4 regions of the Paraburkholderia sp. WS6 genome follow, and region 4 is predicted to be linked to each of the others. Evidence: riboswitches for the same ligand, from Rfam matches in the RefSeq annotation. Region 4 holds a riboswitch; each other region holds the start of a gene.
What was found. Region 4 has a riboswitch for cobalamin ahead of cobA (uroporphyrinogen-III C-methyltransferase). Riboswitches for the same ligand answer to the same signal wherever they lie in the genome.

Region 1 (4,844 bases), on a different contig from region 4:
CGCCACTCGTTGTAATCGCAGGCGACACGTTCAACGCAGCCGCAATCTCGCGAGCCATCACGTTGACTCCCGCAAGTCCACCGAGCAAGGGCACGACCGCACTCCCATCTTCTGCAACGGCCAGCACCGGCGGCTCGACGCCCTTATTCGACAACAAGGGCGCGACGCAACGAATCACGATCCCGGCGGCGCACAACGCGATGATCGGCGTACCGCGCGCATACAGATCACACAGATGCGTGCGGAGTTCCGTGTATGAGACGTCAGCCTCGACTCGGCCCTGCAAGGCATGCACCTGGCAACCGGCATACAACATCTGGATACGCCGTGCGGTCTCCAGCGCGCCCGCACCGAGAATCACGATCGCGGGCGGCGTCAACCTTGCCATTTTTCCCCCGGCACCACGAGCAGCGAAAAATACGGCGAGGCCATCGGGTCGACTTCGTCAAGCGGCACGATGCGCTGATTGCCCATGGTCGCGCGTTCGACATAAAGCGCACGATGCGCGAGTCCCAGTTCGCCGAGCACGCGCCGCACCTTATCGAAATTGCGGCCGAGTTTCATGATGACGGCAGCGTCGGCATCGGCGAGACGCCGCCGCAGTTCGTCTTCAGGCAACACGCCGGAGAGCACCGACAAACTCTGATTGCGATACACCAGCGGCGAGCCGAGTACCGCTGCACCGCCGAGCATCGAGCACACGCCGGGCACGACTTCGGCTTCGAAACGCGCCGCGAGGCGGTCGTGCAAATACATGTACGAGCCGTAGAAAAACGGATCGCCCTCGCAAATCACCGCTACGTCGCGGCCCGCGTCGAGATGGCCGGCGACGACCTCCGCAGCGGTGTCATAGAAGTCGGCGATGATCACTTCATACGAAAGCGGCGGTTCGAGCGCTTCGGTCGTGACGGGATAAACGAGCGGCAGATGCTGTTGAGCGTCATGCAGATGCGCCTCGATGATGCTGAAGGCGTTGCCCTTCTTACCCTTTGCGACGAAATACGCGACCACGGGCGCCGCTTTCAGCAAGCGCAGCGCTTTCAGTGTGATGAGCTCAGGGTCGCCGGGGCCCACGCCCAGTCCGAATAAACGTCCTTGCACCGTCATTTACTCGACCTCCGTCGCCAGTGCGTTCACGGCAGCGGCGGCCATCGCGCTGCCGCCGCGTCGGCCGTGAACCACGACGTAGGGCACGCCGCGACTGTCTTCGGCAAGCATCGCTTTCGATTCGGCCGCGCCGACAAAACCGACCGGAAAACCTAGGATCAGTGCGGGTTTTGCTGCGCCGGCATCGAGCATATCGAGCAAGTGAAAGAGGGCGGTCGGCGCATTGCCGATCACGACGACGCTGCCGGCCAGCCGCGCCCGCCACAATTCGAGCGCAGCCGCCGAGCGCGTATTGCCGAGTTCGCGTGCGAGTGCGGGCACGTCCTGATGCGTCAGCGTGCAGATCACGTCGTTGTTCGCGGGCAGGCGTGCGCGCGTGATGCCTTGCGCCACCATGCCGGCATCGCACAGAATCGGCGCGCCTTGCGCCAGTGCCGTACGGCCCGCGGTGCCTGCGCCTTCGGAAAACTGAAGATCTTCAACGACGTCGACCATGCCGCAGGCGTGGATCACGCGCACCGCGAGTTTCTCGAGGTCGGCGGGGATGCGCGACAGGTCGGCCTCCGCACGTATCGTCGCGAAGGATTGGCGATAGATCTCCTGACCGTCGCGAATGTAATCAAGCATCTGAGGGGCTCCGGGCCGGGTGTGCCAATGGGTCGAGCATGTCGGCGGCCTGTTCGATCGTGAGTTGGTGCGCGACGCGCGAGCCGAAACCCGGCTGGCCGTCGCGTCGATAAAGGTCGTAGATGCCGGGCTCCGCAGCCAGCAGCGTGTACGGCGCGCAATGTGCGGCAGCGCATGAGCGCGGACAGCCGCTCAGATGGACGTCGATGCCATCGGGTAAGCGATCTGCTAGCCGTAACGCATCGGCTTTGGTGTCGGCGAGGCTTTTTGCACAGCCTGTGGAACCGGCGCAGGCGATCAGACGTGTCATAGGCTGCGCAGGATCGCATGCGAGGCCTAGCGCGTTCATTTCAGCGAGCACGGTGGGTGCGGCATCGGCTGCGATATCGGGTAGTAACACGCTTTGCCAGGGCGTCATGCGCAGCGTGCCGTTGCCTTGCTGTTGCGAGAGCGTGGCGAGGCCGCGCAAGGTCGTGGCGTCGAGGCGTCCGAGCGGCGGTTGGCCGCCTACGTGCAGCATTCCCACGACTCGCTGTGCGTGCGCGCCGAGTCGCAACGTGGCATCGGCGGGCGTGGGGCGTAGCCAGTTTGCAAGCGATGTGTCGCGTGACAGTGGGAAATCGACGTACGTTTGAGCGTGCTGCAATAGCGCGTCGACGGGATGCGTGGCGAGCAGGTGACGCATGCGCGTGGCATCTGGGGCGGCCAGATCGAGGAACGTATGCAGCAGCGCGCGGACGAGGTCTGTGACTTGCGCGGGCAGCACTGCGGCGAGAGCGCCTGCGTAATTCGGATGAGGATGGTCAACGGCGCTATGCGAGCCGGTACGCGCGATATGCGGGAAGGCATTCGCATCCGCGTCCGCCACGGCAGGCGGACAACCCGCCAATCCGAACACAAATCGCACACCGTCTTCGGCCTGCATGGCTGCCAGCCAAACATCATGCGGATGATCCAGCCTGGCAAGGCGCTCACCACCATCGAGCAGTAGCGCGAATTTCGGCGATAGCGCCGCGAAACGCGCTTCGGATTGCAGCAATGTGAGCATTTCGATGCAAAGCGGCCTCGTATCGAACAGCGCAAATGGATCACGCCCCGCAGCCGGGCTCACCATCACGTTACGCACATCGTCCGCCGAGCTCGCGAGCAGCAAGTTGTCAGCATCCACCGCACCGGTCGCCCGAATCGGCCCAAGCCCCGCATCGACCAGCGCCGCGATCAACGCCGCTTCATGCCCGCTTCGCACGCCACGCACCTGCAGATTCGCGCGATTGGTCAGCTCGACCACACCGGCCGCATGCCGCTCGCTGACGTCGGCGATCACCGCGGCCTGCGCCGCGCTCAACTCACCGCCGGGCAATTTGATCCGGCAAATCCCCCCATCGCGCGCCGCGACGATGCGCAGCAGCCCCGGGCACGCCGAGGGCCGCAGCGCGAGGGCCGCATCGGGCAAAGCAGTGGAGGGCGAAGCTTGATTCAAGACGGACACCGGGTTGAGCGTCGCGCGACGGCCCGAGCAAGCCGCAAAGCGGCGATTGCTACGGCATCGGTACACCCCGCCCGATGTAGGCTGGCACGAACAGTCTGGCCGGCAGGTCTCCTGGCTGGCAGGTCATGGTCCGCCGCGGCCTTCCCGGTCGAACCAGTGGCGCGGAGCGCAGGCGGACTCGCTGCATACAGTTGCGGGGGCAGCCACAGCAACACTGTGTTCCCTCTTCGGCCCCGAAGGGCACCGGCGGCTGTATTATGCCTTTTTTCGAACAGCACAACGAGGCTGGACGCTTTGATCGGCGTGGCACAGCGCATTATTTGAAGATACAGAAAGAGGATGGATGCATGCCGGCATGGCTGACCGTGGTGGGCATAGGCGATGACGGCTTCGCCGGCTTGGGGAGGCCCGCGCGGCGTGCTTTGCTGGAAGCGTCGGTGGTTTATGGCGGCGAACGTCATCTGGCGATGCTGCCCGCGCGCCTCGCCGCGCGCCGCGCGGCATGGCCCAGGCCGTTCGATCTCGCGCCTTTGCTGGCCGAGCGCACGGGGTCGGTGTGCGTGCTGGCGAGTGGGGATCCGATGCTGTTCGGCGTCGGCGCGACCCTCGCGCGGCAGTTGCCGGCAGGCGAGTTGCGGGTGCTGCCGGCGCCGTCGTCGTTGTCGCTGGCGGCCGCGCGGCTTGGCTGGCCGTTGCAGGACGTCGCCACGGTTTCGCTGGTGGGAAGGCCATTGCCGGCGCTGAATGCTCATTTGCACGACGGCGCGCGCGTCTTCGTGCTGAGTGCCGACGGGCGCACGCCCGCCGCGCTGGCCGAACTGCTGAATGCGCGTGGGTTCGGCGCGACCCGGATGACCGTGCTGGAACATTTGGGCGGCAATCTGGAGCGGTGTATCGATGGCCGTGCGGACCAGTGGTCTGCGGGCGAAGTGGCAGCGTTGAACCTGATCGCACTCGAATGCCGTGCAACGGAGGGTGCTCCGCGTCTGCCGTTGACCGTCGGCTTGCCCGACGACGCCTTTCGCCACGACGGTCAGTTGACCAAGCGCGACGTCCGCGCGATCACGCTGGCACGCCTCGCGCCGACGCCCGGCGAATTGCTTTGGGACGTGGGCGCGGGCAGCGGCTCGATCGGCATCGAATGGATGCGCGCGCACCCGACCTGCCGCGCGATTGCGATCGAAGGGCACGCGGAGCGGCAGCGGTTCATCGAACACAATCGCGATGCGCTGGGCGTGCCGGGTTTGCAACTGGTGGCCGGCCGCGCGCCTGATGCGTTGGAGGGATTGGCTGTGCCCGATGCCGTGTTCATCGGCGGTGGGGTGACGGTGCCGGGCGTGCTCGACGCGTGCTGGGCGCGTCTGCGCGACGGCGGGCGTCTGGTCGCCAATGCCGTGACCTTGCAAGGCGAGGCCGCGCTGGCAGCGTGGCGTGAGCAACACGGTGGCACGTTGACCCGCATTGCGCTGGCCGACGCACAGCCGCTTGGCGGCTTCGATACGTGGCGCCAGGCGCTGCCGATCACGCTGCTGGAGGTCACGAAGCTGGCTGACGGCGCCGACGGCACGTTCCGTGCGAGCGGCGCGAACAGCACGAGGAATACGAGCAGCACGAACGCCGC
Region 2 (4,844 bases), on a different contig from region 4:
GCCAGAACAGCATGCCGCGCAGCCGATTGTCCGGCGCAAGGTTGAGCAACAGGGTAATGAGGGCGCCCCAGCCGGCCGCGATCACCGCGCCGGTCAGCAGCAAACGCGGCGACGTATCCTGCGGCTCGCCTCGCCACAACTCACGGCGTGCGAGGCCAAGCACCAGCAGGATCGACACGAAGGCGCCGGCGAACGCGCTGGCGTCGACGATCCACCACGCACAACCGGCGATCATCGCGACCAGCGCGAATGTCGCCGCGCCGCCGGAGACGCCTAATACGTAGGGTTCGGCCAACGGGTTGCGCAACAGCACTTGCAGCAGCGCACCGGCCAGCGCAAGCAACGCGCCGCACGCGAAGCCGGCCAGCGCGCGCGGCAAACGCAGCGTGCGCACGATCTCACCGGCAAGATCGCCGGACTCGACATGCGACGCGTGCGACGGCAGCAACGCCGCCAACACGCGCGCTGGCGCGAGCGACACGCTGCCCAACGCGAGCGACGCCATCAGCACAACCAGCGCGACTGCCGCGAGCACGAGCCAGATCGCGGCCGCGCGCTTCGCGCTCATCACGCGCAACGTGGTCGTGGACATCGGGCTCGAGCTACGGTTCATCGGCGCGTTCTCATGCAAATACGTTCGTCACTGCTGCTGCCAACCGACCGTGACATACGCACCGCGTCGCGGCGAGTTATATGAGTAGGCCGTTTCATAGTCCTTGTTCAACAGGTTCTGGATCTGCGCGGCGACATACCACGCCTTCGTGATGTTGTAGCGCGCCGACAGATTCACCACACCGTAGCCGCCCAGCATGCCGCTGCTATCTTCACGGGCGCCGCTGACGATCCACTCGCCGCCGACACGCCACCCGGCAATGCTGCGATTTACCGCCAGCGACGCGAAGCGCCTTGCACGCCGCACGAGATCGGTATCGCTATCGAGGTCGACGGCATTCTGCAGCGTTACCGACGCGCGCACGTCCGTCTTGCCCACATGGCCGCTCCACGATCCCTCAAGCCCCTGCACCTTCGCATGGCCGACGTTCTCGGCCAGATAGATGCCGGGCGTAACCTGCTCGTAGTCGATCAGATTCGAATAACGCGTCTGGAACACGCTAAGACGCATCACGCCAAGCGCGTTCGACGCGTACTGCAACGCTGCTTCGATCGAATGGCTGCGCTCCGGCTTGATCGACGGATTGCCGCTGATCGGATAGTACAGATCGTCGAAGCTCGGCGCGCGGAACGAATCCGAATAGCTTGCAGTCGCCTTCCAATGCTCAGTGATGTCAAAGCCGTAGCCGAGATAGTAACTGTTCGCCCCGCCGAAATCGGAATACTGATCGCGCCGCACGTTGGCCTGAATCTGATTGCGCCCAAAGCGCCCCGTGTAGCCGACAAAGCCCGAATCGACATGCCGGTCGGGAGCGGCGAACGTATCCGAGTCGAGACTCTGATCCAGATGCTCATAGCCGACCTGCAGTTTTTGCTGCGCGGCGAGCGCGAAATCGTTCTGCCACGTGTACTGGCGATTGTCGCTATCGAAGCGACCGTTGTAGATGCCGTTGGTATTCGCCACGCTGCGGTCGTCGCCTTCGGAAACGATGAAGTGCGTGGTCCACCAGTCGGTCAGTTTGCCGTTCGCGAACACCGACACCTGGCGCACTTTGCTGTAGAGGTTGTTCAGATCGGTCGGCACACCGTACGCGTTGTCGTAGCTGTTATTGCCGTTCGACTGGAAATAGGTGACGCCCGCGTCCCACTTGTCGCTGAACTTGTGACGCAGCGAAGCCGAGATGCTTTCGTTCAGATAGCCGTTCGCGTTCGGATTCGCGTTGGGTGCCTGTGACGGATTGAGCGACGAAAAACCGTCATCTTTCGAGCGCGCGAGCGAAATGCTGAAGGTGGTGTTGCCGTCTTTATCCAGCCCGCCGTTCACACCGGCTTGCTGCGTCTGCGTGTGATAGCTGCCATAGCCCACCGAAAAATTGAAACGCGGCGGATGGTCGCCGCCGTCTTTGGTGAACACCTGCACCACGCCGCCAATTGCGCCGGAGCCGTAAAGCGCGGACACGTTGCCATTCACCACTTCGACGTGATCGATCTGGTCGAGCGGAATCTGCGCGAGTTGCGGCGCGCCCAGGCTCACGGAGTCGACCCGTACGCCGTCGATCAGCAAAAGCGATTGCGTCGACGACGCGCCGCGCAGAAACAGACTCGTCGTGGAGCCCGGGCCACCGGTGCGCGAAATTTGCGCGCCGGGCGCGAGTTGCAGCAGACCGGGCAAATCGGTCGCGGTCGTATCGGCGATATCCTGCTGATCGAACAGCGTGGTCTGTGGGATCGCATCGGCGAGCGGTTGCGGCCCGCGCTCCGCGGTCACGACAACGGGCGACAACACCGCGGGTGACGAACCGGTCGCCCCCGTATCGGCAGAAGAAGAAGAAGAGGGCGACGAAGAAGAAGCAGCAGCTTGAGCATGCACGACGAGCGGCAGGCTCGCAACAGCGAGCAACGCCGCGCGAGCGATGGGGGACAGCATGGGATGACATTCCTGTGGATAGCGTGCGCGGCCCGCTTCCCCGCGGGCCGATGCGTAACGAGGCGCCCGCGTTGTTTTACGTTTGCGCGGGAACGAACCTCTCCCTCTGGCCGGTATCCGGGCTGGCGACACATCGATCCCGCCTTCCCACGCGTGACGCGCAGTGGCACACTCGCGTGTTCAGCTTCAAACACGCGATCAGGATCGACCTGCATGACGAATGCGGTCGCTTACCGTTGCGGGGGCAGCGCAGGTTAGCGCGTTCAGACGAGGCGCGCGCCCTGCTTCCCGTTTAACTGCGCACACTGTGGAAAAGCGTGCGCGAGCACCAAAGTGCGGCCAGTTTAGGAGCGGCCTTCAGGTCCGTCAAGAATGGTTAATCCGTGCGCAAACTGTTCTGTTAAGTGCAGGTTATTGTCCGATGCATGAGTTGTTTTTCATCATATGGTCGACAAAAGCCTGCACAAAGCGATGTTGTTACGTCTCGAAACGAGACAATTGTCGGAACGTGCGACATTCCGCGCTAAAATGCGATGTCTTTAGAGGACGCAGCAGATGCTCACCGAACTCGAAACACTTTCACAGAATATCGGCAAGCTGATCACGATCAGCCAACGCCACAATGAAGCGCGGCTCGCGCTCGAAGATCAGCTCGCCCAAACGCGCGCCGAAGCAGAGGCCACGCGCACGGAACTCGCGCTGATGCGCGAGGAGCGCGATGCACTGCAGGCGGAACGCGACGCGCTGTCGGCAAAGATCGACGATGCACAGGTGCGCCTCAATGCGATCCTCGAAAAACTGCCGCGGGCCCGCGCGCACAGCGAGCCGGACAATCAGCTCGATCTGCTCGAGGCCGCGCCGCATGAGGAAGAAGCGGAGAGCGACGTCACCCGCCATGGAGAAAATGCATGACCACCAAGCAGATCGAAGTATCGATTCTCGGCGTGCCCTATCGTCTCGCCTGCTCGCCGGAAACTGAAGGCGCGCTGCTTGAAGCGGTTGCACGCGTCGACGCCGAGATGTCGAAGATCCGCAATAGCAGCAACGTGCGCGGCACGGATCGCATTGCCGTCATGGCCGCGCTGTCGCTGGCATCGGAACTGCTTAAGCTGCAAAGCAGCGTGCGGCACGGAGAAGCATTTCCCGCTGAAGAAATCCGGCGTACAATGCACCAGATGAACGAGCAACTGGGTACTGTGATTCAGCAGTACAGCATGTAAAAGTATCTTGTAGCCGGTCCTGAGATCGGCTGCGGATTCAAACGAGGTGCATGAGCAAAGATTCATGCAAACGTTTTGAATTCAATCGGTTTGACTTCCCTGCCTGGTTCGCCAAGGTCATATATTCCTTGAACCAATGCCATGTGCACGGTTGTGGAAATTTGTAGCACGGGTGTGCGCGTCACTCTGTCTGATGTACCCGAAGTGCTGCTAACTGCGACCAATTCTGAACCCCCGGTTCAGGATGCCGGCCTAGCGGCTAAGGCGGGGACCTATTCAAACGGCATCGGACTTCGGTTCGGTGCCGTTTTTCTTTGGGCCTCGATTTTTCTTGCTGTATCAAACCTTTAACGTTCAATTCGATTCATGCGCTACTGGCTAATGAAGTCCGAACCGGACGAAGCAAGCATCGACCATCTTGCCCAGGCACCGCACCATACGTTGCCGTGGACTGGCGTGCGCAACTATCAGGCGCGCAACTTCATGCGCGACACGATGCAGGTCGGCGACGGTGTGCTGTTCTATCACTCGAGTTGTCCGGAGCCAGGTATTGCGGGGCTCGCGGAGGTATCGTCCACCGCGTATCCGGACCCCACTCAATTCGATAAGAAGAGCCCCTACTACGACCCGAAGTCGTCGCAGGAAACGCCGCGCTGGCTACTCGTCGATGTGGTGTTCAAGAAGAAGATCCCGTTGATTCCGCTTGCCGCGCTGCGCGAGCATGAGGAATTGAAGGACATGCGTGTGCTCGTCAAAGGCAACCGCCTGTCGATCACACCGGTGACCGAAGCTGAATGGCGCTTCATCACCAAACGTCTTGTTTAACGTTGCATACGCACATGTGACCCGTTGCGGCTTGTTTCACGCGCAAGTCTGTGCGCGGATGAAAGCAAACGTTGAGCAAACGTCAAATTAGGGAACCAAGCTCAGGTTACAAGCGCCTAACGGACTCGCAAACGTTGTGCCATCGCATGGCGTTCGCTCCAATCGTGCACAACCTGTTCAAGCAAGGAGTCCAAGAATGACGAAAAACACCGCACGTGCACTCGCTCTCGCTCTCGTATGCGCCGCCCCTGCCGCGTTCG
Region 3 (4,844 bases), on a different contig from region 4:
GTTCTGTCCGGTCAGCGGGCCGCTGACGCCTATCAGGATCGGATCGCCCGAAGGTGGCGCTGCGATGGCCGTTGTCGTCGTCGTTATTGCCGATGCGGCCAGCAGCAGAAGTGCCGTGATACGAGTGGCCCATGATGGGCGCAGGCTTGATGAGTTCGACATGGCTCCAGGCTCGGTTTGCTTGAGATTGGAGTGAGTGTCGGATTTGCCCCGGCTTCGGGCAACCAAGCGATTCGCATAACGTTATGCACCCATGGAACTTGTCCACAGAAAATGTCCATAAGCCTGTGGATAACATTCCCGCAAACGCGCCAAGTACTTGATGTATTTGGTTTCTCTCGCGCTGCACGCCTGCGTGACCGCGGCTCGCGCGGTCACGCCATTCACATCAAAGGTAAGCGGACTTCGCGGCGCTGCGGCTCGCGGAAGCCAGCAATTTGCTTCGCTCGACGAGGGCGCCGAACAGCAGCCCAACTGTCGTCCACATAACCACCTGCATGCCGATGGCCGCGACGCGGAATTTCCACAACAGCACCGCCGGGAAAGCCGCCGGTACTTCGTTGATCGTCGGCATCGACAGTTGCACGGCAGCAATGATCGCGACGAACACCAGGCCCGCCACAATCGAGCCATTCCACGCGCCCAGCTTCAGCGCCGCGCGGCGCCGAACCTTCAGCGAGAACACCACTGCGGCCAGCGAGATCGCGATCATCAGGAAGAACAAGCCGGTCCGCATCCCGATCGTCTCGGGGTCGCCCACCGAAGGGGGATTCGCCGGGTACTTGATGTTCGGAACGATCACCAGCGCAATAAACGCGCCAAGCGCGAGCCATGCGGACAACGCGCGCGCACTCAGCGCGCCGACGCGCCCGTACGCATACGCGAACACCAGCGAGAACAGCCCGCCGAACGCTGCGCCGTACGTCACCACGCCAGTCAACAATCCCAGGCCCGCCTGGGTGCCGCGGCTCACCAGTTCGGGTTCGGGCGCTTCGCCTTTGGCGGCGTCGGCCTTTTCCTCGAAGGAAATCGCCTGATCGACCTGCGGTTCGCCCACCAATCTCGCGAAGCCGAACGTGAGCAATCCCGCGGCGATGCCTGCAAGCATCCCGCGTACCAACAATTTACCGACCATTTTCGACTCCGTTAGTGGCAGGGAAAGCCGAGCAGATGGCGGCCGTCGTGCACGAATTCGTGCACATACATGCCAGGCACCAGCGACGTGGCACCCTGTTCCGCACCAACGAAATACAGCGCGAGCAACAGCAGCAAGCCGCCGAACACGACCCAAGGCAGCAATTCACGCAGCGGAATCGGCGTGGGTTGGGCGACAGGCTGTGTCGTGGAATCGAAAACAGCGTTGGACATAATGGACATCTCCTGGGGGTAACGCGCCCCGATAGTAGATTGAAGAGGGATGGTGCAAAGCTCAGGTCTGGCTTTCGGCTCGTGAATGCCGATTACAGTGGCGCGACCGCGCCGGGCTCTCACCGGCTTCCGTGCTTCGCAGTGACGCTATTCTACGCGCTAAACTTTGCCTCCCGGCAACGTAAAGCATGCACGCGGCGTCCCGCTTTAGTCCGGTCTTTATGGAAATCAACTGAATGGACACACGGCTGTTACTGATCAGCCACGCATCGACCGCGGCGATGCGCGCGGGCCGCTTCCCCGCCGACGACCCGGTCGATGCACGTGGCCTCGCCGAAGCAACCGCCGCACGAGCGCGCCTGTCGATTCCGGACGACGCGGCGGTTTTCGTCAGCCCTGCCGTTTGTGCGCGCGACACGGCGTCGGCCTTGGGGATCGGTGCCGCGGCATCGGGCCAAGGCGCATCGGTCGACGAGGGACTGGCAGACATGGACTACGGCCTGTGGCATGGCCGTCGCCTTGCCGATCTCGCGGCCGAAGCACCGCACGACCTCGCCGCATGGACACATGATCCCGACGCAGCCGCGCACGGCGGCGAGTCGTTCAGTCAACTTGTGAAACGGGTGGGACAGTGGCTCGATGCGCTAAACGATGCGTTGAGCGAGGACGTGACCCGCGCAACAGACCGTGCATCAAATGATGGAGCGAACGAGGCAAGGAATCGTACGTTACGCGAAAAAACGAGCGTCATCCCGAGCACCACGCAAAACGTGGTCGCCGTCACGCACCCGCCAGTGATCCGGGCCGCCATTGTTCATGCGCTTGGTGCGTCGCCGGCCGTGTTTCCGCGTATCGAGATCGCGCCGCTCTCGATGGTCGAGTTGCGACGCTCACGACGCGGCTGGACATGGTGGCCGGCGTCGCAATAACGGCGGCCGCGAGGAGTCGGGTCTTGTTCATGTCGGCACAATCCTTTGAAAGGTGGCCTTATCGCGGTAGCACGGTTCATGCCTTGCCGAACAACGCCGCCAGCCCCTGCACCGATGCAAAAATCCCCTTCGCATCGTGCCCAACGCCGTCGATCACAAACGTACGATGCTTCGCCGCCCCTTCCGGATGCCGCGACGCCATATAACGCGCGTAAGCCAGTCCGCGCCCCAGCCGATGCTCGCCTTGAGTCTGCGCGGCGCATGAACGGTCGAGAGCCGGATGCTGCGGATCGCAATCCGCGCCGCCGAGCAGCACGGTGACATCACGACGCGCATAGCGCGATTCAAGCGCATCAGCAGAGCCCGCCTCCCCGCCACTAGAAGCATAGGCCGGCAACTCTTCGAGCCCATACTTCCAGCGATTGAACGACGGACACGCCGCCGCATCGAACGCCGCGAATTCACCGGATGCGGTCGGCCGCATCGCGTCGAAGTACACATACGACGAAGGATTCGCGACCACATAGCGCAGCGCGATTCCGCGCGCGACGAGCGGCGCTTCACCCCGCGTCACCACGGCATAGCGCTGCACCACCTGACCACCACCCGAATGCCCGGCGATCACCACCTCGGTTAGCGACGCAAACTGCTCGCGCGACGCCAGCGTCTGCAGGATGGCATCGAGCACATCGAACGAACTGAGCGGCGCCGGACCTTCGGCGTTGTCGCCGCCCATCCAGCCAGCCCATTCCCAATGCAGCGTGGATGACGGCAACACATGCGCGCTAACGTCGGCACTCGCGAGGAATTGCGGCACGATCAGCAGCGTATCGGCTGCATCGCCACCAGCAAGTGCGCACGCGCGCTCCGCCAGATGGAAGTACGTGTCCGCGTTGCGCAGGCGTCCGTGAATCAGAATCACGGCGCGCTTGACGTCACGCGTCGGCGCAAGCCAGTCGCCGTTCGCGAACACCGGCACGGTGCCGCTGCCCGCAGGCGTCGCGACACTCAGATGCCGGCTGGCGACGACGGCGACCGGACGTTCATTCGGTGCGCGTTCGTCATCTGTTATCAAAGGCTGGGTCATGCAATAAGCTCGTGGGTCATCTAATCAGTCTGGCTAGTGGCGGTTAACGCGTGACGAACTTCGCTGTTGCGCCGCCCGCTTCACGTCCCGAGCGCGTGAAATACACCATCGCGAGCGACACGCAACCGGCAAAAATCAGGTAGAACGCCGGCGTCAGACTGCTGCCAGTCAGATGCGTCAAGGCGGTGATGGTGAGCGGCGCCATGCCGCCGAACAGCGTCACCGCAATGTTGTACGACAGCGCCACGCCCGCCGACCGGCTGCGCACCGGAAACAGCGTCGCGAGCATGCCGGGGTGCGAACCGGACATGGCGGCGAGGAACACCGTCGCGACCATCTGCGCGATGAACAGATGCCCCGGCGTGGGATTCGTCACGACGAAGTGATAAAGCGGATACACGCACACCATCCACGTGATCACGATCGGATAGAACAGCCGGTACGCGCCGTAACGATCGGCAAGCTTGCCGGACAGTGGAAACAGAAACAGATTCAGCACGCCCGACACGAACGCGCCGAGCAGCGCGGTGGACAGCGGCAGATGCAATTGCCGCTCGACATACACCGACAGATACGAGTGCCACACATAATTGGTCGCCGCGCCGATGATGATCACGCCCATCGCGCAGATCGCCGCGTCGCCGTTATCGCGGAAGAACTGGCGCACCGTCACACGTGGCGGCTTATCCTTTTGATCGAGCAAGCGCTCGAACTCCGGCGATTCCGCCACGCGATGCCGGATGTAGAAACCAAACGGCCCCGCCAACGCGCCGAACAGAAACGGCAGGCGCCAACCCCATGCCACCAGTTGCTCATGCGTGAGCTGCGTGGTCAGCAGATAACCGACGCCTGACGAAAGCAGCAACGCGAACGCCTGCGCGGACATATTGAAGCTGCCGTAGAACATCTTCTTGTGCGACGGCGCATACTCGACCAGCATCGCCGAGGCCGTCGCGAACTGCCCGCCCACCGAGAGCCCTTGCAACAGCCGCGCGAGCACCACGAGCAACGGCGCCGCGATGCCGATGCTGGCATAACCCGGCGTGAGGCCCATCAACAGCGTGCTCGCCGCCATCGAAATGATCAGCAGCGAAAGCGCTTTGCGCCGCCCCGCCCGGTCCGCGTAGATACCGAACAGAATGCCGCCGATCGGTCGCACGATAAAGCCGACGGCGAACGTGGCGAGCGTCAGCATGATCGACACGAAGCCACTGCCGCCGGGAAAGAACACCAGCGCGATGATCTTCGCGAAGTAGCCGTAGATCAGAAAATCGAACCACTCGAGTCCGTTGCCGAGCACCGAGGCAAAGATCGCGCGCCGCACCATCGGCGGGCTCAGTCCGTTCGATGCCTCCGCGGTGGACGCCGCACCGTCACGCTGATTCACGCTCGCCCCGCTCATTGCTCGCATCCTTGGGTGTCGAACATTGCCGACAATGCGCAGACCGACGTCAGCATGC
Region 4 (4,844 bases):
CGCGCTGACACTGCGGTTTTTCGAGCAGTCGAGCGGACAGGAAGTCTACAAGGTGAGTGCGGCCAGCAGCGATCGAGATGCCGACCCGCTGCATGCGATGCCTGTGCTCGTGAAAAGCGCGCTGGCAAAATTTCCGTTCGATGCGCCGCCTGACTGGCGCGTGAAACTGCGGGCCGATCAGGCGGGCGGCGTGCCGGATGTGGTTTCGGTCAAGCCTCTTCAGCCGTAGCAGTCAGAGGTCTGCGCCCGCGTTATTCCGGCGCTTTGTCGTCTGCCGGCCAGCGATTTTCGAACACGCAATCGGCGAGCGGCATGCGGCTCGCCCAGCGTTCGGTTTCCAGCATCGGCTCGCTGTAGAACTGATCGACGTGGCCGAGACACAGGATCGCCACCGGCCGTGCGCCCTCGGGCATATGCAGCAGCGTACGCACCGTGTCGACGTCGAATAGCGACACCCAGCCCATTCCCAGACCTTCCGCCCGTGCGGCCAGCCACATGTTCTGGATCGCGCACGCCACGGAAGCCAGGTCCATTTCCGGCAAGGTGCGGCGTCCGAAGATGTGACGCTCGCGGCCGTCCATCAGCGCCATCACCAGCAGTTCGCCGCATTCCAGCATGCCTTCCACTTTCAGCTTCATGAACTCTTCGCGACGCTTGCCGAGTGCGTCGGCGGTGGCGAGGCGTTCGCTTTCGACGCTCGCGTGCAGCGCCGTGCGCAAAGCCGGGTCGGTAATGCGCGCGATGCGCCATGGCTGCATGAAGCCGACGCTCGGCGCATGATGCGCCGCATCGAGCAGGCGTTGCAGCACGGCAGGGTCAACCGGGTCGCGCACGAAATGGCGCATGTCGCGCCGCTCGTAAATCGCGCGGTAGACGGCTTCGCGTTCGGAATCGTTAAAAGGCTTCGCCATGGAACAGGGCGGCCGTGAAGGCCGGGTTGGAGGGCCAATAAGCATGCATATAGGTTGCCACGATCGAGCCGGCGCGGAATACGGCCTCGCCGGGGGCATCGTTATTTGGCCGGGTGGCTGAACGCAGCGGCGTGAGCGGCGTCGTCAGCTTTGAGTAGTGAAATGTGTGGCCGGTCATTGAACCGTGCAGGCTGTCGATCTGTTGCATGCCGAGCGCGGTGAAGCGCGTTTGCATTGTTGCATGGCCGGGCAGCAGGCCGAGCATCGGCGTTGTGGTGCCGTCCGTGTCGGTCAACTGTTCAAGCAGGTAGAGCATACCGCCGCATTCGGCGACGACCGGTTTGCCTGCTGCAGCATGCGCGAGAATCGTTGCGGCACTGCGCAGATTGCGGGCGAGCAATTCCGCATGCAGTTCGGGATAGCCGCCTGGCAGGTACAGGGCGTCGGCATGCTCCGGCAGCGCTTCATCGGCGAGCGGTGAGAAATAATCGATGTGCGCGCCGAGTGTCGCCAACAGCGTGACGTTGGCTGGATAGATGAACGAGAACGCGGCATCGCGCGCAATGGCGATGCGCTTGCCTTCCAGAAGGCGCGGCGGTGCTTCTTCTATAGGCGTGCCGAATTCGACCGGCGGCGGCAATTCGGCCAGCGCGGTTTGCGCGAGTGCATCGGCGGCGCGATCCAGACGTGTGTCAAGATCGTCGATCTCCGCCGCCTGATGCAAGCCGAGATGGCGGTCGGGCAGCTCGATCTCGTCGTTGCCGCTGATGTGCCCGCACCAGCGCAGGTCCGGCGGCAAAGCCTCTTCAAGCATTTGCGCGTGCCTTGGCGAACCGACGCGATTGGCGAGCACGCCGTAAAACGGTACCTCCGGCCTGAATTGCGCAAGGCCGAAAGCGACCGCGCCGAAGGTCTGCGCCATGGCTTTCGCCGAAATCACCGCGAGTACCGGCACGCCGAACGTGGTTGCCAGATCGGCGCTGCTCGGTGTGCCGTCGAACAGACCCATCACGCCTTCGATCAGAATCAGATCCGCTTCGGCGGCCGCCTGCGCGAGCAGATTGCGACAGGCCGACTCGCCCACCATCCACAGATCGAGCGACAGGACTGGCGCCCCGCTGGCACGCGCCAGGATCATCGGGTCGAGAAAGTCGGGGCCCGTTTTGAATACGCGCACGCGTCGCCCCTGCCGCCGATGGTAGCGAGCCAGACCCGCGGTAATCGTGGTCTTGCCTTGGCCCGACGCGGGCGCGCTAATGAACAGGGCGGGGCACGCGGACATCGCTCAGAACTCCACGCCGCGCTGCGCTTTCACGCCTTGCTCGCGATACGGGTGCTTGACGATGCGCATTTCGGTGACGAGGTCGGCGGCTTCGATCAGCGCGTCCGGCGCGTGACGGCCGGTCACCACCACGTGCAGCATCTCCGCACGCGCGTTCAGTACCGACAGTACTTCGTCGAGCGGCAGGTATTCGTACTTCAGCACCGTGTTCAGTTCGTCGAGGATCACCATCTGATAGTCGCCGCTTTCGATCATGCGGCGTGCTTCGTTCCACCCTTTGCGCGCGGTGGCGATGTCGGCGTCGCGATTCTGCGTGTTCCAGGTGTAGCCGTCGCCCATCGTGACGAAGTCGCAATTGGCGATTGCGCCGAGGAAGTCGCGCTCCGACGTATGCAGCGCACCCTTGATGAATTGCACGACGCCGAGGCGCATGCCGTGCCCAAGCACGCGCACGGCCATGCCGAACGCTGCGGTGGTTTTGCCTTTGCCGGTGCCGGTATTGACGATCAGCAGACCTTTTTCGACGGTGGCGCTGGCCTGCTTTTTCTCATGGCCCTCGCGCCGGCGTTCGGTCATGCGCTGATGGGATTCGGGATCGGTCTTCATGGAAGGTCCTGTTCTTGAGTGTCGTCGTTTGTCTGTTCGCAGGCGCGGCGGGCGGTGGTCGATGCTATCGCGACTGTGACGCCGGCATGTACGGTTTTGCGCACGAGTAGCCGTGCGTTGGGGGTATCGGCTGCAAACGAGGCAATTGGGGTAATTGAGCCAATTGAGGCATGGGCTGCACCAGATTCGGCCGCCGCAGCGAGCAAGGCGCACGGCTCACAGACGCCGTCTATGCCGAGATGCTCGCGTGCGGCCGCCGACGGATCGTCCACGGAGATCGCCGCAATTTGCTCGCGGCTGAACAGCTTCAGCGGCAGCGCATGACGTGCGCAGAATTCGAGTAAGCCGGCTTCCTGGGCTTTGACGTCGACCGAGGCGATCGTGCTGATTTCATCGAATGGATGCGAGCCGAGCGTGGCACGTACAGCCGTTTCGATTTCCTCGGCGGAGCTGTGCAAACGACAACCGATACCGACGGTTAGCGTTTTCATTGCGTGTCCTCGGGGTTCGCTGCCAACATTCACCGCATGCCGCGCCAACGCCAGCGACGCCACACCGCCGATCACCACGATCGCCGGCGAGCCGAGCCCGGCGCGCGAGACCGTATCCGCGAACTCGCCGAGCCGCGCGAGCGCATGCCGTTGCTCGGGGCGCGTAGCCGATTCGATCGCCGCGCACGGCGTATCGGCGCTCATCCCGGCCGCGAGCAACGCGTCGACGATTTCGTTCAGCCGCCGCATGCCCATGTAAATCACCAGCGTCATCCGCGTGGCGACGAGCGCGGCCCAGTCCGGCTCGCCGCTGCCGGCGCCGTGTCCGGTGACGAACACCACACCTTGCGCGTGATCGCGATGCGTCACAGGAATGCCGATTGCCGCGGGCGCCGCAATCCCGGCGGTGATGCCGTTGATCACGTCCACGCTAATGCCCGCGGCATGTAGCGCCTGCTGTTCTTCTCCGCCGCGGCCGAACACGAACGGATCACCACCTTTCAAACGGGCGACGCTGCGTCCCGCCTGCAGATGCTCGAGCATCTGCGCGACGATGCCGGCCTGCGGCGTCGACGGATGCCCGCCACGTTTGCCGACGTACACGACCAGCGCGTCGGCGCGCGCGAACTGCAGCACGTCGGGGTTCACCAGATCGTCGACCAGGACCACATCGGCTTGCGCCAACGCGCGCGTTGCCTTGAGCGTCATCAGTTCGACATCGCCGGGGCCGGCGCCGATCAGCCAGGCGCGGCTCATTGCGGCGTGCATGGCGTGCGCCATGTCGTGATAAACGGAAACGGATGAGGCTCGATGAGGCCGGAGGCGACGGAAATTGAGGTCATGCGGTGCTACGGATTACGCGCGACGAATAACGCTGCTCGCCGCGTTTCTCACAGGGAAACGCCAACGGCCGCGCCACGTCGTGCTTCAGCGCCTTCACATCCGTCCCTCGCGGATTCCGGCGGCCGGCAGCGTGACGTTCGCTGCCTCCGCGTCTGGCCGGTATCCGGGCTGGCGGCCTCATGCGTTTTGCCTTCCCGTCCGGATTCGTCGGACAGTGGCATCAAAAACGCATGCGCGATGCGAAAGCACCGCAGGTCGCTTACCGTTGCGGGGACAGCACAGGTTGAGCGCAGCGAGCGCGGCCTGTTTCCCGTTTAACTGCACATGCGAACGCATATGCGGGCACCAAACGCGCGCATACGATAGCACACGGCGGGCCGCGCCGGCACTGTGGAAAGGCCTTGCCGCAGCCCGCGTTTCCTTGACGGCACGGGGCGCTCGGCCTACACTCGCACGCACTTTGGTGCTCGCGTGCGCGCTCGTGCGCATGCAGTTAAACGGGAAACAGGGTGCCCACCTGCAATGGACCGGGTCAACCTGTGCTGCCCCCGCAACGGTAAGCGAAAAGCGGTGCGTTCAAGAGCGCCGCGGAGCCGGCTTCGATGTCCACGCGCAAGGCCGCGTCGGCATATAACCACTGGGCGAGAAACCACTCGTCCGGGAAGGGGAAGCGGCGCTTTCGTCAGCCCGGATACCGGCCAGACTACGAAG

Region 1: it holds a riboswitch for cobalamin, as region 4 does, so the genes downstream of both, cobG (precorrin-3B synthase) here and cobA (uroporphyrinogen-III C-methyltransferase) in region 4, are expected to answer to the same signal.
Region 2: it holds a riboswitch for cobalamin, as region 4 does, so the genes downstream of both, M0D64_RS27550 (TonB-dependent receptor) here and cobA (uroporphyrinogen-III C-methyltransferase) in region 4, are expected to answer to the same signal.
Region 3: it holds a riboswitch for cobalamin, as region 4 does, so the genes downstream of both, M0D64_RS00100 (CbtB-domain containing protein) here and cobA (uroporphyrinogen-III C-methyltransferase) in region 4, are expected to answer to the same signal.

Annotation. Positions count from the first base shown of each region.
Region 1 is NZ_JALQCK010000012.1:86,952-91,795, reverse strand. It holds gene cobJ (precorrin-3B C(17)-methyltransferase) at 1-388, opposite strand, end outside; gene M0D64_RS16765 (precorrin-2 C(20)-methyltransferase) at 376-1,107, opposite strand; gene M0D64_RS16760 (precorrin-8X methylmutase) at 1,108-1,734, opposite strand; gene cobG (precorrin-3B synthase) at 1,727-3,214, opposite strand; cobalamin riboswitch at 3,307-3,486, opposite strand; gene cbiE (precorrin-6y C5,15-methyltransferase (decarboxylating) subunit CbiE) at 3,571-4,844, shown strand, end outside.
Region 2 is NZ_JALQCK010000026.1:87,933-92,776, reverse strand. It holds gene M0D64_RS27555 (iron ABC transporter permease) at 1-613, opposite strand, end outside; gene M0D64_RS27550 (TonB-dependent receptor) at 641-2,539, opposite strand; cobalamin riboswitch at 2,630-2,887, opposite strand; gene M0D64_RS27545 (hypothetical protein) at 3,095-3,451, shown strand; gene M0D64_RS27540 (cell division protein ZapA) at 3,448-3,759, shown strand; RNA gene ssrS (6S RNA) at 3,853-4,034, shown strand; gene M0D64_RS27530 (EVE domain-containing protein) at 4,126-4,584, shown strand; gene M0D64_RS27525 (SIMPL domain-containing protein) at 4,781-4,844, shown strand, end outside.
Region 3 is NZ_JALQCK010000001.1:27,438-32,281, forward strand. It holds gene M0D64_RS00090 (ABC transporter substrate-binding protein) at 1-162, opposite strand, end outside; gene M0D64_RS00095 (CbtA family protein) at 389-1,135, opposite strand; gene M0D64_RS00100 (CbtB-domain containing protein) at 1,147-1,368, opposite strand; cobalamin riboswitch at 1,411-1,550, opposite strand; gene M0D64_RS00105 (histidine phosphatase family protein) at 1,605-2,297, shown strand; gene M0D64_RS00110 (alpha/beta hydrolase) at 2,374-3,384, opposite strand; gene M0D64_RS00115 (MFS transporter) at 3,428-4,786, opposite strand; gene M0D64_RS00120 (alpha/beta hydrolase) at 4,783-4,844, opposite strand, start outside.
Region 4 is NZ_JALQCK010000017.1:8,002-12,845, reverse strand. It holds gene M0D64_RS20705 (DUF4136 domain-containing protein) at 1-229, shown strand, start outside; gene bluB (5,6-dimethylbenzimidazole synthase) at 252-911, opposite strand; gene M0D64_RS20695 (cobyrinate a,c-diamide synthase) at 895-2,193, opposite strand; gene cobO (cob(I)yrinic acid a,c-diamide adenosyltransferase) at 2,197-2,799, opposite strand; gene M0D64_RS20685 (cobalamin biosynthesis protein) at 2,796-3,290, opposite strand; partial or broken gene cobA (uroporphyrinogen-III C-methyltransferase) at 3,330-4,046, opposite strand; cobalamin riboswitch at 4,270-4,498, opposite strand; cobalamin riboswitch at 4,578-4,844, shown strand, end outside.